Regions from separate parts of the Brevibacillus sp. TJ4 genome, predicted to be linked through region 3. Evidence: predicted binding sites of a transcription regulator. Region 3 holds the regulator's gene; each other region holds the start of a gene.
The links. Region 3 encodes LexA, which represses DNA repair genes until DNA is damaged. Its sites were predicted from a motif close to CGAACATATGTTCG; they were not measured.
Positions count from the first base shown of each region.

Region 1: the regulator LexA is predicted to act here: its motif matches at 2,899-2,912, upstream of uvrB (excinuclease ABC subunit UvrB).
Region 2: the regulator LexA is predicted to act here: its motif matches at 3,667-3,680, upstream of ACAF76_RS08180 (ImmA/IrrE family metallo-endopeptidase).

Region 1 covers NZ_CP185865.1:425,062-430,066, reverse strand. The annotation lists gene uvrA (excinuclease ABC subunit UvrA) at 1-830, opposite strand, end outside; gene uvrB (excinuclease ABC subunit UvrB) at 846-2,822, opposite strand; gene ACAF76_RS01900 (flagellar hook assembly protein FlgD) at 2,999-3,895, shown strand; gene ACAF76_RS01895 (hypothetical protein) at 3,956-5,005, opposite strand, start outside.
Region 2 covers NZ_CP185865.1:1,699,458-1,704,462, reverse strand. The annotation lists gene ACAF76_RS08200 (P-loop NTPase fold protein) at 1-2,032, opposite strand, end outside; gene ACAF76_RS08195 (hypothetical protein) at 2,083-2,256, opposite strand; gene ACAF76_RS08190 (hypothetical protein) at 2,262-2,840, opposite strand; gene ACAF76_RS08185 (hypothetical protein) at 3,328-3,585, opposite strand; gene ACAF76_RS08180 (ImmA/IrrE family metallo-endopeptidase) at 3,696-4,190, shown strand; gene ACAF76_RS08175 (recombinase family protein) at 4,236-5,005, shown strand, end outside.
Region 3 covers NZ_CP185865.1:1,906,201-1,911,205, reverse strand. The annotation lists gene ACAF76_RS09320 (winged helix-turn-helix transcriptional regulator) at 1-132, opposite strand, end outside; gene ACAF76_RS09315 (DJ-1/PfpI family protein) at 273-794, shown strand; gene ACAF76_RS09310 (DUF896 domain-containing protein) at 928-1,125, opposite strand; gene ACAF76_RS09305 (LysM peptidoglycan-binding domain-containing protein) at 1,202-1,567, opposite strand; gene lexA (transcriptional repressor LexA) at 1,750-2,373, shown strand; gene ACAF76_RS09295 (DUF456 domain-containing protein) at 2,447-2,932, opposite strand; gene glnA (type I glutamate--ammonia ligase) at 4,012-5,005, opposite strand, start outside.

The sequences.
Region 1 (5,005 bases), 1.5 Mb from region 3:
GGGCAGGCGCCAAACGGACTGTTGAACGAAAAGATACGCGGCTCCAGCTCACCGATAGAAAATCCGCAAATCGCGCAGGCGTGCTTTTCACTGAACAGCAGCTCCTCCTGCTCCATGACATCCACGATCACCTTGCCGTCCGCGAGACGAAGCGCCGTCTCCAGGGAATCGGCGAGACGGGAATGTACGTCAGGCTTGACGACAATGCGGTCGACGACGACCTCGATGCTGTGTTTCTTGTTTTTCTCCAGTTTGATCTCCGTCGACAGATCGACAATCTCCCCGTTGACACGGACGCGGACAAAGCCCTGCTTGCGGATGTCCTCCAACAGCTTTACATGCTCTCCCTTGCGCCCTTGTACCATCGGAGCGAGAATCTGGATGCGGGTGCGCTCGGGGTACTCCATGACCCGATCGACCATCTGTTCAATCGTCTGCGATTGAATTTCCACACCGTGCACCGGACATACAGCTCTGCCCACGCGCGCGTAAAACAGGCGCAAGTAGTCGTAAATCTCCGTCACGGTTCCGACCGTCGAACGCGGGTTGCGGCTGGTCGTCTTCTGGTCGATGGAAATTGCCGGAGAAAGGCCTTCAATCGAGTCCACATCCGGCTTGTCCATCTGCCCGAGAAACTGCCGGGCGTACGCGGAGAGCGACTCCACATAACGGCGTTGTCCCTCCGCATAGATGGTGTCAAAAGCAAGCGAGGACTTGCCCGACCCCGACAAGCCCGTCAGCACCACGAATTTATCCCTGGGGATGACGACATCGACATTTTTCAGGTTGTGGGCACGTGCGCCCTTTACAACAATATGTTCCAATGGCATGAAAATAACCTCTCCTTAGAGTTCCGCCTTTAGTTCCAATATCAAGTCACGCAGCTCGGCTGCACGTTCGAACATCAGGTTGCGCGCTGCTTCCTTCATTTCCTCTTCCATCCGGGCAATCACTGTCAGGCGGTCCTTTTTCGGCATTTTCTTGAAGTCGTCGCGCGGCATGTAATCCGCCTTTTCCTCCGCCACCTTGGTCGCTTCGATGACGTCGCGCACCGCCTTTTTGATCGTCTGCGGGGTGATGCCATGCTTTTCGTTGTACGCGATCTGGATGCTGCGCCGGCGCTCCGTCTCCTGGATCGCCGCCTTCATCGAATCGGTCATTTTGTCAGCGTACATAATGACCCGCCCCTCGGCGTTGCGCGCTGCCCGTCCGATCGTCTGAATCAGCGAGCGCTCGTTGCGCAAGAAGCCTTCCTTGTCCGCGTCGAGGATCGCCACCAGCGATACCTCCGGCAGATCGAGTCCCTCCCGCAGCAAGTTGATGCCGATCAGGACGTCAAACTCGCCCAGGCGAAGCGAGCGCAAAATCTGCATCCGCTCGATCGTTTTGATGTCGGAGTGCAGGTAGCGCACCTTGATGCCGACTTCCTTCAGGTAATCGGTCAAATCCTCCGCCATTTTTTTCGTCAGCGTCGTCACCAGCACACGCTCATCCTTGGCGATCGTGGCATTGATTTCCCCGATCAGATCGTCAATTTGCCCCTTGATCGGACGAACCGAGATCGTCGGATCGACCAGACCGGTCGGACGAATCACCTGCTGCACCACTTCCGGACAGTGCTCCAGCTCATACGGTCCCGGCGTAGCAGAGATGTAGATCGCCTGTTTTACTTTTTGCTCAAACTCTTCAAAGCGAAGCGGCCTGTTGTCCCGTGCAGAAGGCAGCCGGAAGCCGTGCTCCACCAGGACGTCCTTGCGCGCGCGGTCACCGTTGTACATGCCCCGCACCTGTGGCAGGCTGATATGCGACTCGTCGACCAGCACCAGGAAATCGTCCGGGAAGTAGTCGATCAGCGTGAACGGCGGATGTCCCTCCGGCAATCCGGTCAAATGGCGGGAGTAGTTTTCGATCCCGGAGCAAAAGCCCATCTCCAGCAACATTTCGATGTCGTAGCGGGTCCGCTGTTCCAGGCGCTGCGCTTCCAGCAGCTTGCCCGCTGCCCGCAGCTCGGCCAGCCGCTGCTCCAGCTCCGCTTCGATGCTCGCGACAGCCAGCTTCATTTTTTCGCTGCGCGTGACGTAGTGGGAGGCCGGGAAGATCGCGACATGCTCGCGCTGCCCGAGCACTTCTCCGGTCAGTACATCGATCGCCGTAATGCGCTCGATCTCATCCCCGAAAAACTCTACGCGAATCGCCTGTTCGTCCTGCGAGGCAGGGAAAATCTCCACCACGTCGCCGCGAACGCGAAACGTACCGCGCACAAAATTGATGTCGTTGCGGTTGTACTGAATGTCGACCAGCCGATGCAAAATTTCGTTGCGGCTCTTTTCCATTCCCACCCGCAAAGAAAGGACCAGCTCTCTGTACTCCTCGGGAGAACCCAACCCGTAAATGCAGGATACAGATGCGACGATAATGACGTCCCTCCGCTCGAACAAGGCACTGGTGGCCGAGTGGCGCAGCTTGTCGATCTCGTCGTTGACACTGGAGTCTTTCTCGATATACGTATCTGACTGGGGAATGTACGCTTCTGGCTGATAGTAGTCATAGTAGCTGACAAAGTATTCGACTGCGTTGTTCGGGAAAAACTCCTTGAATTCCGCGCAAAGCTGGGCAGCCAGTGTCTTGTTGTGGGCCATGACCAGCGTCGGCTTGTTCACCTGGGCGATTACCTGGGCAGCCGTAAATGTTTTTCCCGTACCGGTAGCCCCCAATAACGTCTGATGCCGTTTCCCCGCCTGTACTCCCTTCACCAGTTCGGCAATGGCAGCAGGCTGATCGCCGGACGGCTGATACTCCGATACCAATTCAAAACGGTCCATTCCCTCGTTCATCTCCTCGTTGCCGTTCTCATTATTTCCATTATAACACATTCAACCTGATTATAAGCGGAAATTCAGAACAAATGTTTGTCTTTATCAACCTGTCTGTTTATCCGATACTATACTGTAGAAATCCCCAGCGAACGGAAAAAATCGCCACTTCAGGGAGGTCCATGATGCCAGTAACCAGTCTAACCAACACCAGTTCACAATCGCAATGGAGTTATAAAGGAAAGAAAGAGTTTACGACCGAGCTGGACCAAAACGCGTTTATGATGCTGATGCTCGAGCAGCTCAAACACCAGGACCCGCTATCCCCGATGGACAACTCGCAATTCCTGCAGCAGACGAGCATGATGACGATGGTGGAGAAAATCACGAAAATGGCATCGCTGATGGAGCAGTCCAACAACAGCATGCTGACGCTGGAAAAGTACGAAGCGCTCGTAGGCAGAACCGCCACATATGACTTGACGCTGAAAAACACCGTTACAGGCGAAACATCCACAGAGACCAAGCACGGCGCGATCGAGGCCGTATACATGGACAACAACAAGATTTACTTCCGCATCGCCGGCGAAGCCACACCGATCCCGCTTGCCGACGTCAAGGGACTGGAGTCCAAAGGGATGACCGGAAACGCACTGGACAGCAGCCTGAAATACATGAACATGATCGGCTCCCACGTCTCCTACGTCACCACTACCCAAGGAGAGAGCGGACCGGTTGAAAGCATCGCCGAAGGAACCATCATCGGATTTGCGATGAAGAACGGTACCGGCCAGTTCCAACTGGACAACGGCGCCACTGTCAAGCTCGAGGATATTGTCGGCATGTCGGTGAACCCTGACAACTCGACCATGAGCAGCTCCTTGCAGTACGCGCAAATGATCGGCTACACCCTCAGCTACAACAGCTCGCAAACAAACGCTGACGGAACGGTGGACCAGGATGAGCGATCCGGGATTATCCAGGCAGTCAGCATGAAAAACGGGCTGGTGGAATTCGTGCTGGAAGACGGAGAAAAGGTATCCTTGCAGCAAGTGATCGGCTACGAAGCCCAAAGATGGTGAACCACAAAAACGCACCTCGCCTGAACCCAAGCGAAGTGCGTTTTTCGTTTGCCTGCCGGCTTACTCCTCGACTGTCATCTCTCCCGTCAGGGCGTCGATGCGAATCGTATCGTCGACCAGCCGCTCCGGCCCACAGAAGCACTGAGGGTCGGTTTGCCGGAACGACAGATCGTACACCAGCTTCCATTCGACTTTTTCGGTTTGCGGATTGGATTCGTGGACATAGGTCAGGATGAGCGGAAAGCCTTTGAGCAGGCGGGAAACGGCTTCTTCCTCGGAGATCGCCTGCGATGCTTGCGGATAAACCGGGCTGTTCGGGCGCTGCAAGGATACCTCTTGTACGGCTCCACTGCGAGAGTCGACGATGACCCGATACATCGCATCTTCCACCGTTTGTCCTGCGCGGTAGACCGGTATGCCGTTCACGATCGGGTCTGCGAGAATAAGCGTATACTCCCCTCCCGCCGATTCACGGATCTTCAACTGATTTGCCCCCGTTGGCAGCAGCCGCGCCAGCAGATCGTCCGCCACCTTCCGATCCCGCTCTTTGTCCTGCCGGGCTGTTGCCTGCGTATCGTCGAGGTGCAAAAAGCGAATCAGTTCGCCTGACTTCGCGTCGACAACCAGCATCAGGTGCTTGCGCTGTTCGGCGGTCGCATCCTCTGGATATGTTCCCAGGTAATACGGCAGATCCGCTTCGGCTACATCCTCCGCGAAATGTCCCCACACATAATAGCGAACCTGCTTTGTCCCCCAGTCTTCGTCAAAGGTATGGAGCGGCAAGCCAGCGGGATTGACCTGGAACAGCCCGTTAATCAGCTTGCCAGCTTCTTCCTCTGTCGTCGCTGCCCACGTTTCACCGGTTCCTTGCAAGGCAGCCGTCCGGACCACCTCCTGCGATGCTTGCTCCGGCTGCTGCGCGTATGTCCTCGCTGCGATCTCGCCGGTCACCGCATCGACTGCGCTCGCCGTATACGAGTTGGTGACAACGCCGCCTTTGACCACGTAGACCAGCTTGACTTCCTCTGTTTCCACGCCATTTGCCTGGTTCGGAAGCAGATACACCTTTTCCACGGGAGCATTTTTGGCAAAGTGCGCCTCTGCCTGCTC
Region 2 (5,005 bases), 210 kb from region 3:
GGTTATTTAGCAGCTTTGGAATGTTTTGCATTAAGGAGCGTAATGATTCTCCGTTTAGATGCCTCTTGACTTCAATCAAAATATCTGGCAAGTTGCTATGTGCAATGGCAATAATATCAATTTGATTATTATAGGAATTACCATTCCCTAAAATAAGGTTATAATTATATCCTATCAATGTCTTCTTAGCCAAATTATAAGTGAAAACTTCTAATAGCTCTGAAGTCATTCTATTTAATTCAATCCTTAGATTCAATACAATGTCTAACTCTTCATGTTTTAATGATACACCGTGAACTAATTTATTCCTTACATTAAATATATCCTGGAATCTTTTGTTCTTAACCCACTTCTCTGGTAAATATTTTTCTTCGACTAGACGTTGTACCATTTGATTGAGACTCCTATTGTCTCTGTCTATTAATAATGAATATAAATATCTAACATATTTTTCTAAATCAATGAAACTAAGTAAAAAATTCGAGGTTACTTCTCCTTTTTCATTTGAACTTGGTTCAATCACATTTGCCCTATCTGCCCAACGATATAAAATTGTCCCATCTTCAGTACTATTTTCAGTTTTTATCTCTAGTAAGCCGACATCTACAATGCTATCTAACAAAATGTCTAAAAGACCTTTTAACTGTTTATTATAAGACGAATAATTCTCTTCAAGGATTTGAGGCTCTCCTAAAATTTCCTCTTTGGTAAAATATATATCAACATAGGATTTCATTCGCTGAATCCATATATGCAAATGAGTTAAAAAATAGTCTTTAATTCCGTCACTGTAACTACTTCCAGAAATGCCACTCTCTTCAATTTTATTAATTATTGCAAGTAGCTCGGAATCGGTTTTATAAAATTTATATTTTTTATTGTCTACCTCAATATAAGCACTTGACCCTTCCTTTTCCCAGCTTAAGTCTTGCCTTAGTAAATTTATAAATCGTCGCGGAATCTTATTAGATCTCAATATTAATGAATTTAGGTAGCTCTCGTAAATTTCTTGATCGTAATTAGTTTTTTTCGACAATATCTCAAACATATCAAAAAATTCAGGGGTTGATGTTAAGCGGATATGTATTGTTTGAGAAAACATACTTGATATCACTGAATCATCTATGGTTTGTGAATGGTTGTATTTGTAAAATAATTTCTGTCCAGAAATTAATATAAAACTTGCACTCCCTGACAATAAGATTGGCTTTAATTCACCTATCATCTTTTCTAATTCAGCATCATTCTCAATTTTATCTAATTCATCTAAAACATATATAAATTTTAACCCCGTCTTTTTTAATTCTTTAATTATTTTTAGGAACTGAAATTCTGCAATTTCATCATCATACAGAGTTTTCCTGCTAATTTCTTCAAGCAAACTTTCATTCTTTTGTAATTTATATTCGTATCTAATGCCTTCTATAGTTGCCCATATTCCCACTATGATAAATGCTGCCCAGTTAATAATATCACTAATCATACTATTCAACTTTGTAAAATAGCCTAGAAAATCGATTTTTGTGTTTATACCTAGGAGTATTAAACCTATAATAAATCCTAGTAATTTCTTCATATTAATAGTAATGTTAAGCGTTTTATTCACATCGTTTTTTACAGAATATCTACTTGTGTCAACTACTTCTGAAAAAGTTCTTTCAAATAGCAATTCCAACTGTTTTAACACCAAAGGATTACTAATTCTAATTTCTTTTAACTTCTCTTCAGGGATAGCTAAGAAACTCTCCCTAATCATTTTTCTCAATGTGTAAGATAATGGCTCAAATTTAGAGATGTTTAGTTTGACGATCACAATATTCTCACTTGATTCTAATATTTTTTTTCCTATTCTATTAATGAACGATGTTTTACCTGAACCTCGGTAACCTGAGACCAAGATACAAGTAGATTTTACATTTATCAATTCCTTAGTTAGGCGGTTTGTGACTTCTTCGTCACTATTAATATAAAAGTCACTGTCATGATCATAAGGAGCATCCGTTAATTTTAAATGATCTATTAATATTTTCATGATTTCTCCCAATATTTTATTTATACTTACAATACGTATTAATACGGAAATCAAGACTCTCTCAGTTTACCTATCATTATTTTAATTTCTTCTATTCCCAGAACCTGATCTTTTTTCCTATGTATAATTTGATGACAATTTGAACAGACAGGAACAAAATCTGTAATTGGATTAACTTCCCTTGCTAATCCACCTTGTTGACTTAAAGGGTTAACATGATGGATTTCAATTACCCCTTTCCCTTGCTCTCCATAAAGAAGTATCGAACATCTTTGGGTATTCCGGTTCCTCGATGAAGAAAAGCTGATTTATCAAGTTTCTTACTGGCTTTTTTTGACGATACTACTACCCATGAATCACTAATAATTGGAAAGTAATTCTTTCCGCCATAGTTGCATAAAGACTCTTTACGACCTATTACGGAAGCCTTGCTATAATTCCTTGGAACATGAATAGTCAAACCTTTGTTAGGCTTCTTACTAAACTCTTTAAGCATAGTGGAAATTTTCTGTTTTAATTCATTGAAGGCTGGAACAAAATCCCCTAAGATTTTAAACCACTGTTGCAACTCCCCTTCTGTTACTCTTCCATCTGACCCTTGATAGTAATAGTCCGTATACTTAGTGGCGTTATTATCCTTGTAACCGATATATTTACTTGGTCCAAATTGGTCTATTTCTGGGATATAGTACCAGTGTTTGAAGTTGCTTAGTCTTTGAAGAAGGAATCCTTCCCCATTCTTAATATCTATATTGAACTGTTTTACATTGCTGATGATATCTTCATAGTCGACTACCAGTTCGAGCATAAGGTCCTCCATTTATCTTATTTCTTTACTTTAACATTCGTCATATAGTTCCAATTACCTACCATAATCAATCGTGTTAATCCGACACGAAACGACAAAGTCTCCTGATCACTGATCAAGCGACTAAAATAAATTTCGTCCTATCCAAAACATAATGCTAGTGTCCTCTTCCTGAAATCCTATCACCCAGTTTTCGTAACATAAGTTCTACATTCGTTAGTTCAATTCGATCTTCGATCTTTACCATCCCTAAAGTCATCGTACTCAAATTTCCCGGTTACTTTGATTTTACCGCTGTCGATAAAAGACAGTATCCGTCTTGCCTCTTCTCTCAGTAACTCACGTACAGCTTGATTAATATGCAGTTCTCCATCAGTCCCGCTTAATAATGCAAAAGCCAGTCCCAAAAAACGAAGGAACCCATACCCATCGCAATAATCTTCGTAAATACTCGCTAAGACTTCATCAATTTCGTGGGTATCACTTGCTACTTTTCTTTTTCTAATCCCGCTCTGATTCGGCGGTACTCGAGCTCTTCAAAGGGGATCACCGGCGTTAACATTCTCTCCAGGTCTAAATATATGTATTTGTCTCTGAAGTCTAAACTGATAAGTTCCAGGTAAAAGGCATAACCAAAATGGTCTTCAATTTCCGGAGTGGCATATACCCATTGCTCGAAATCCTCCACTGTTACCTCGCGTCTTAAGACTTCGCTAAATTTTACCTGTAAGTCAAACAGATCCATTCCCTGCCTCCTTCTCTTCAGCAGCTTATCATTGAATTGCCACTAGTTTGAAGGTAGATTAAATGGTAAGATTATACAAAGGGAACGAATGTTCTATTTGAGGTGATCTGATGAAATGGTCGTATTCGCCCACTCCACTCGAAAGCTGGGTAAGTCACTTTTATAAGCAGCTAGGGATTCAATCACCGGAAGAATTGGATGAACGTCGTATAGCGAAGTCGTTGAACATCCATCTCATTTACAAAGAAATTCCTTCCATGTCGTACGAGCTCGGTCGTTTCAGGAGTATCACTATTGACAACCGGCTCCCTCACAAAATCCAGAGAGAGCACTTTTACCATGAGCTAGGTCATATCCTTCGTCACGCCGGCCGTCAAATCATGATGCCAGCTGCTTTCCGTGAGTTGCAGGAATGGGACGCAAGGAATTTTACCCGGTACGCAGCCCTACCCCTTCACCTACTCAGAAAGTATGATCTTAAGCATCCAGAAAGTATTGAAGTTCTATCAGAACATTTTCGGGTTACACCGGAACTATGCTCCGATCGATTAAGTAAGATTAAAAATAATCTCTATTACAAATTTGCAACCCATTCAAAGTTGTAACAGGCCAAAATCTACGATTAATTTGATACTAGGAGAGGATAAAACATGCGATTGGCAGTTTATGCCCGCGTAAGTTCTGATGATCAAGCTGAACGTGGTACGATCGAAAACCAGCTCGAATTTGCCCGTAAGTATGCTGATCTCCATCAACTGCAGGTAATTAAGTGGTACAAAGATGACGGAGTTACGGGTACTATTCCCTTGGAAGCACGTCCAGTCGGCCGAGAGCTTCTGGAAGAAGCAAAGAACGGAGAATTTGATTTACTCCTGATCTATCGTCTGGACAGGCTCGGTAGGTCGGCTAGGATTATCCTGAACTCAGTACATGAATTAGAGAGTCACGGAGTCAAGATTCGTTCCATGACAGAACCTTTTGACACCGGAGATCCTTCAGGACGCTTTCTTCTTACCATTTTGGCTGGCGTAGCTGATTTGGAGCGTGAGACCATCCTGGAGCGCCTCTGGTACGGCTCAAACCGTGCTGCAAGGTCCGGGAAGTGGTTGGGGGGTATCGTCCCTTACGGTTACCGCGTAAACAGCGAGGGCTACCTAGAGATTTGTGATGACCAATTACCCCACTCAGACATGTCCGAGGCGGGGGTTGTCCGTCTTATTTTTCACATGCTGGCCAACCAAGGCCATTCTTGTATCAAAGTCGCGGATTATCTAAATGCTCTCGGTGTACCCACTGCGTATGCGAAAGACGATCGTAAGATTACTCGAGGTAAACGAAAAGAAAATACGGCCGGCATTTGGCGACCATCCAGAGTTCGCGGGATTATTACCAACACTACATACAAAGGACTCCATCGTTA
Region 3 (5,005 bases):
TTCTACCCCCAGATGCCACAGGATCACGACCTTCCACTTGCCGCTGATGACCGATAGCGTAAGTTCCTTTTCGCAATGGTAATCGCCATTTTGAATTTTCTCTTTAATTTCTTTTCGCAACGTATCCGCCATGCAGGTCGCACCTCCTTCGCCAATAGTAACATTTTTGTAACCACCGTACAAAAATGTGCGTTCTTCACAGCCTGTCCACTTCGGTATAGCATAGGTAATGCAAAAACTTTGAATCTGAACCAGACAAGGGAGGTCTTTTTATGAATAAAAAAGCACTGCTCATTATCCCGCCGGATCGTTTTAATGAGGATGAATTGAATCATCCGAAAGAAGAGCTGGAAAAGGCAGGCGTCACGGTAACGGTCGCCAGCACCAAAACGGGTGAAATTACAGGCGACAATGCCGGTGTAGCGACTGCTGAAGTAGTCTTCTCCGAAGTAACTGCCAGCGACTACGATGTGGTAGCCGTGATCGGCGGCTCCGGAACGATCGATTACCTGTGGGGCAATGAAGAGCTGATCCAATACTTGAAGCAGGCGTACGAGAAAAACATCCTCGTCAGCGGCATCTGCGCCGGTTCCGTAGTAGTCGCAAAAACAGGACTGCTCTCCGGTCGCCAAGGCACCTGCTACCCTGTAGACGTGATGATTGACGAATTGAAAGCAAACAACGTCGAGTACCTCGTCCAACACGTCGTCAAGTACGATGATGTCATCACAAGCGATGGACCAGAAGGCGCAAGAGAATTTGGACAAAGCCTTGTCGAAGCGCTGAGCAAATAACGCATCGACAGATCACACATCATTTGGCCACCTTTTCGCAAGGTGGCTTTTTCATGATTACAGGACGGAAAAAGACATCCGAGCTTGCGAGCCAGGATGCCAGTCCATGCAACATTCGATCTATGCCTTTCTTTTAATGCTTCGGCCCCTTCTCGTCGAGGTCCTCCACATAGCGAATCGAGTCCAAATTTGCTTTCAAAGAATGCTTTACTGCGTCGATATACTTTTGGCGAAGCTGCTTCTGCTCGCTTTTCTCTTCCTCTGTCAAACCCGCTTCGCGAGATTTTTTCGCCAGTTCATTGATTCGTTTGATTTCCGCGTCAGTTACCACTGCCGGTTCCTCCTGCCTCTGTACTAATGCGCTCTATTATACCACATGAGGCAAGCCGTGCAAGCGCGCGAGCACATTACCCCAGCGGGATGCGCAGCGTCTGACCAGGGTAGATGATGACCTCATCGAGGCCGTTGATCTCCTTGATCTTTTCCACCAGTTCCGGAACATCCGGGTTGGCATCATTTTTGTAGAGGTTGGCCAGCTTCCACAAACTGTCTCCCTGAACGACTGTCACTTCCATAACAGACTCAGCCTGCACCGGTGCTTCAGGCAGGTCGACAGAGCCCTTTGCGGAAGATGCAAACACCAGTTCTGTCAGCAAGTAAAAAAAGAGAGCGAATGAGAGCAAAAACAAAATGGCTTGTCCACGTGTAATCCCAAGGCGACCCCGACGTCCTTCCTTCTTGTCCAACCCGCTGTTCGAGCGTACTCCGTTCATCGATAACCCCTCCTGCAAACATACGTTCTATTCGTTGTCATAATCATATATGCGAACATACGTTCATGTCAAGCGGTTTTTCCGATCTGATTTTTTCGAGAAAAAACGAACTTATGTTTGTCGAACGCAAGATCCCATGGTATAATATAGAAAACATGTTCGAGAAAATTGAGGTGTCCCCCATGTCCAAATTATCCAATAGGCAGCAGGCCATCATTGACTTTATTCGCAAGGAAGTACGCGACAAAGGGTATCCCCCTTCCGTCCGGGAAATCGGCGAAGCTGTCGGCCTGGCATCCAGCTCGACTGTTCACGGCCATCTGGCTCGTCTGGAAAAAAAGGGCCTGATTCGCCGCGACCCGACCAAGCCGCGTGCCATTGAACTGCTCTCCGAAGAAGATCGTTTCCAGGAAAGCTTTGAAGACCTCGTCGTTCGTGTACCTGTCATCGGGAAAGTCACTGCCGGTCTTCCGATCACGGCGATCGAAGACGTGGAAGAGTACTTCCCACTGCCAGAGAACATCGTCACGTCGGACAAGGTGTACATGCTCCGCGTATCCGGCAACAGTATGATTGAAGCGGGAATTCTCGATGGTGACTACGTCATCGTCCGCCAGCAAAGCGTCGCCAACAACGGCGATATCGTCGTGGCGATGACCGAGGACGACGAAGCGACCGTAAAGCGCTTTTTCAAAGAGAAAAACCACTTCCGTCTCCAACCGGAAAATGCGACGATGGAGCCGATCATCCTCGAGTCAGTCACGATTCTCGGAAAAGTGATTGGCGTATATCGGCTGCTTCACTAGTCACATGCTACATAAAAAACGCCAGTACCCTCTCGTACCATGAGGATACCGGCGTTTTTTCTCTTGGGATCGGCTAGATTGCCAGGAAGAACCAGATAATCATTGCAATTTGCAGCACGACCTTCACCACAGCACTTCCCAGGAATCCGAGCAAAGAGCCAAAGCCTGCTTTGATCGCCCGCTCCAATGGTTGGTTCTGTACGAACAATTCCACCAGGACTACGAATACAAACGGCAGGATAATCATGCCAAAAGGGGGGAAGATGAAAATCCCCAGGATGATCCCCAAAACCGCAGCAAAAGATGACCATTTTGAGCCGCCGTACCGTTTGACGAAATACATATTGGTCAAAAAGTCAGCGCCGAACAACAATACGCTTAATCCAACCATCCCCCACCAGAAAGAGGCTGGCAAGCCTGCCCCCGGGTCCGCCACAAAAAAATGGTACAGCAAAAAGCCGGCCCATAACAGAATCGTATCGGGAATAACGGGCAAGAAAATCCCGGCAATACTTAATGCAAACAACGCGACGATGACGATCCACAGCAAGATATCCATGCGTTTCCCTCCTCTCTTGAATACTACGAATGATTTGCAAAATCGTTGCAAACGTCTACTGCCGCTTCATCAGCTTGGTCATTTTTCGCTTCTTGTACACCTGCCTGTCCATCTGTAGGGCGTGAAATGCCTTTTGCCTGCAATAACCTCACCAAGTTGTTCTCCACAGGGTCATTCACGGAAGTGCCAACCTGATTTGGCGACATTTTTACCGCGGCTCTCGATCCAGTCTCCGCAACCTACTTGCTCACCTTTCCGTTTACACATCGTGTGTTTTTAAATCGAAGTTGAACGAATGAAAATGGGCAAGCTACCTCAACTATTACCCAAGCACGATCCTTTTCCTGGAATAATCTGTACAAACTAGTAAGGGTGGTGTAATGAAGTTGGGTAAATTTTCGTTCGCAGGATCTTTTAGTTATCGGAACGCTGGGAAAAAGTTTATCCTTTTTGTCCCGAAAGGAGTAGGCGGAACATTCGCAATCTCAAACAACAGCAAAAATTCTTTTTGGCTTATTCTGGATGGCGTGAAGGAGTTTCGCGTGAAGCCGTTCAGTATAGCCAGAATTTTCATTTCATCGCCAGGATTTCCAACGAGAATATCCATTCAAACACGTGGAGCAGCCAAGGGCTCTTTTATCTACCAACAAAAATAAAGGAGAGGTCCGCTTATCCAGCGGACTTTTTTATTGCCGGTGTGTGAATTGCACCTGGCGCCAATTTAGTTTTCGTGATTCCCCATCCTTTGTATTGATTTGTTGAAATCATATCCAAACATTATTCAATGAAGAAAAAATGAATTGGTGGGATTTGCATTGCCATCGGACCTATCGTATGGCTCATTACCTTGTTTCACCAAGACCAGCAAGTCAAAAAAGTCGGACGTACAGCACTGTATTTCTCAGTTGTCTTCTTTTCGCGTTCTATCCTTAATTGATTCTTACATTTGATGACATACACAAACAGCTCGGTGCAATGAACGAAGACTTGCACTTCGCGATCTCACACCTTGGCCGAAAATTGAATACTGCCCGTACGCAAAAACCCCTCGCACCATACGGCACAAGGGGTTTCGCCTATTAATACGTGTTCATGTACTGCTCGCGCTCCCAGTCGTGAACGCGTGTGCGGAACATATCCCACTCGATTTCTTTTGCTTCGATGAAGTGGATCAGTGCATGCTCGCCCAGCGCTTCGCAGATCACAGGGTCGGCTTTCAGGCACTCGATCGCTTCTTTCAATGTAGATGGCAGGCTGGCAATGCCGTTTTCCTCGCGATCTTGCTCGTTCATTACGTAAATGTTGCGATCAACCGCTGGGGCCAGCTCCAGCTTGTTCTTGATTCCGTCCAGGCCTGCTTTCAGCATGACAGCAAGTGCCAGGTACGGGTTGGCAGCCGGGTCTGGGTTGCGCACTTCGATCCGCGTGCTCAAGCCACGGGACGCCGGGATACGAACGAGCGGAGAACGGTTTTTCGCGGACCATGCCACGTAGCAAGGTGCTTCATATCCAGGAACCAGACGCTTGTAGGAGTTCACCAACGGGTTGGTGATCGCCGCAAAACCACGCGCATGGGCCAGAATACCAGCCAGGTAGTGTTTCGCCGTTTGGCTCAAGCCCAGTTCGTCGGACTCGTCGTAGAACGCATTTTCATCCCCGCGGAAGAGAGATTGGTGAGCGTGCATACCGGAACCGTTTACGCCGTACAGCGGTTTTGGCATGAAGGTCGCATGCAGACCGTGCTGACGGGCAACTGTTTTTACTACCAGTTTGAACGTCAAAATTTGATCGGCCGCTTGCAGTGCATTTGCGTATTTAAAGTCGATTTCATGTTGGCCTGGAGCCACTTCATGGTGGGAGGCTTCGATTTCAAAGCCCATTTTTTCCAGAGTCAACACGATGTCGCGGCGGCAGTTTTCACCCAGATCGAGCGGAGCGAAGTCGAAGTACCCGCCCTGGTCGTTCAGATCGAGAGTTGGCTCGCCTTTTTCGTCAATTTTGAACAGGAAAAACTCAGGCTCTGGACCGACGTTGAAAGAAGTAAAGCCGAGTTCTTCTGCTTCCTTCAGCACG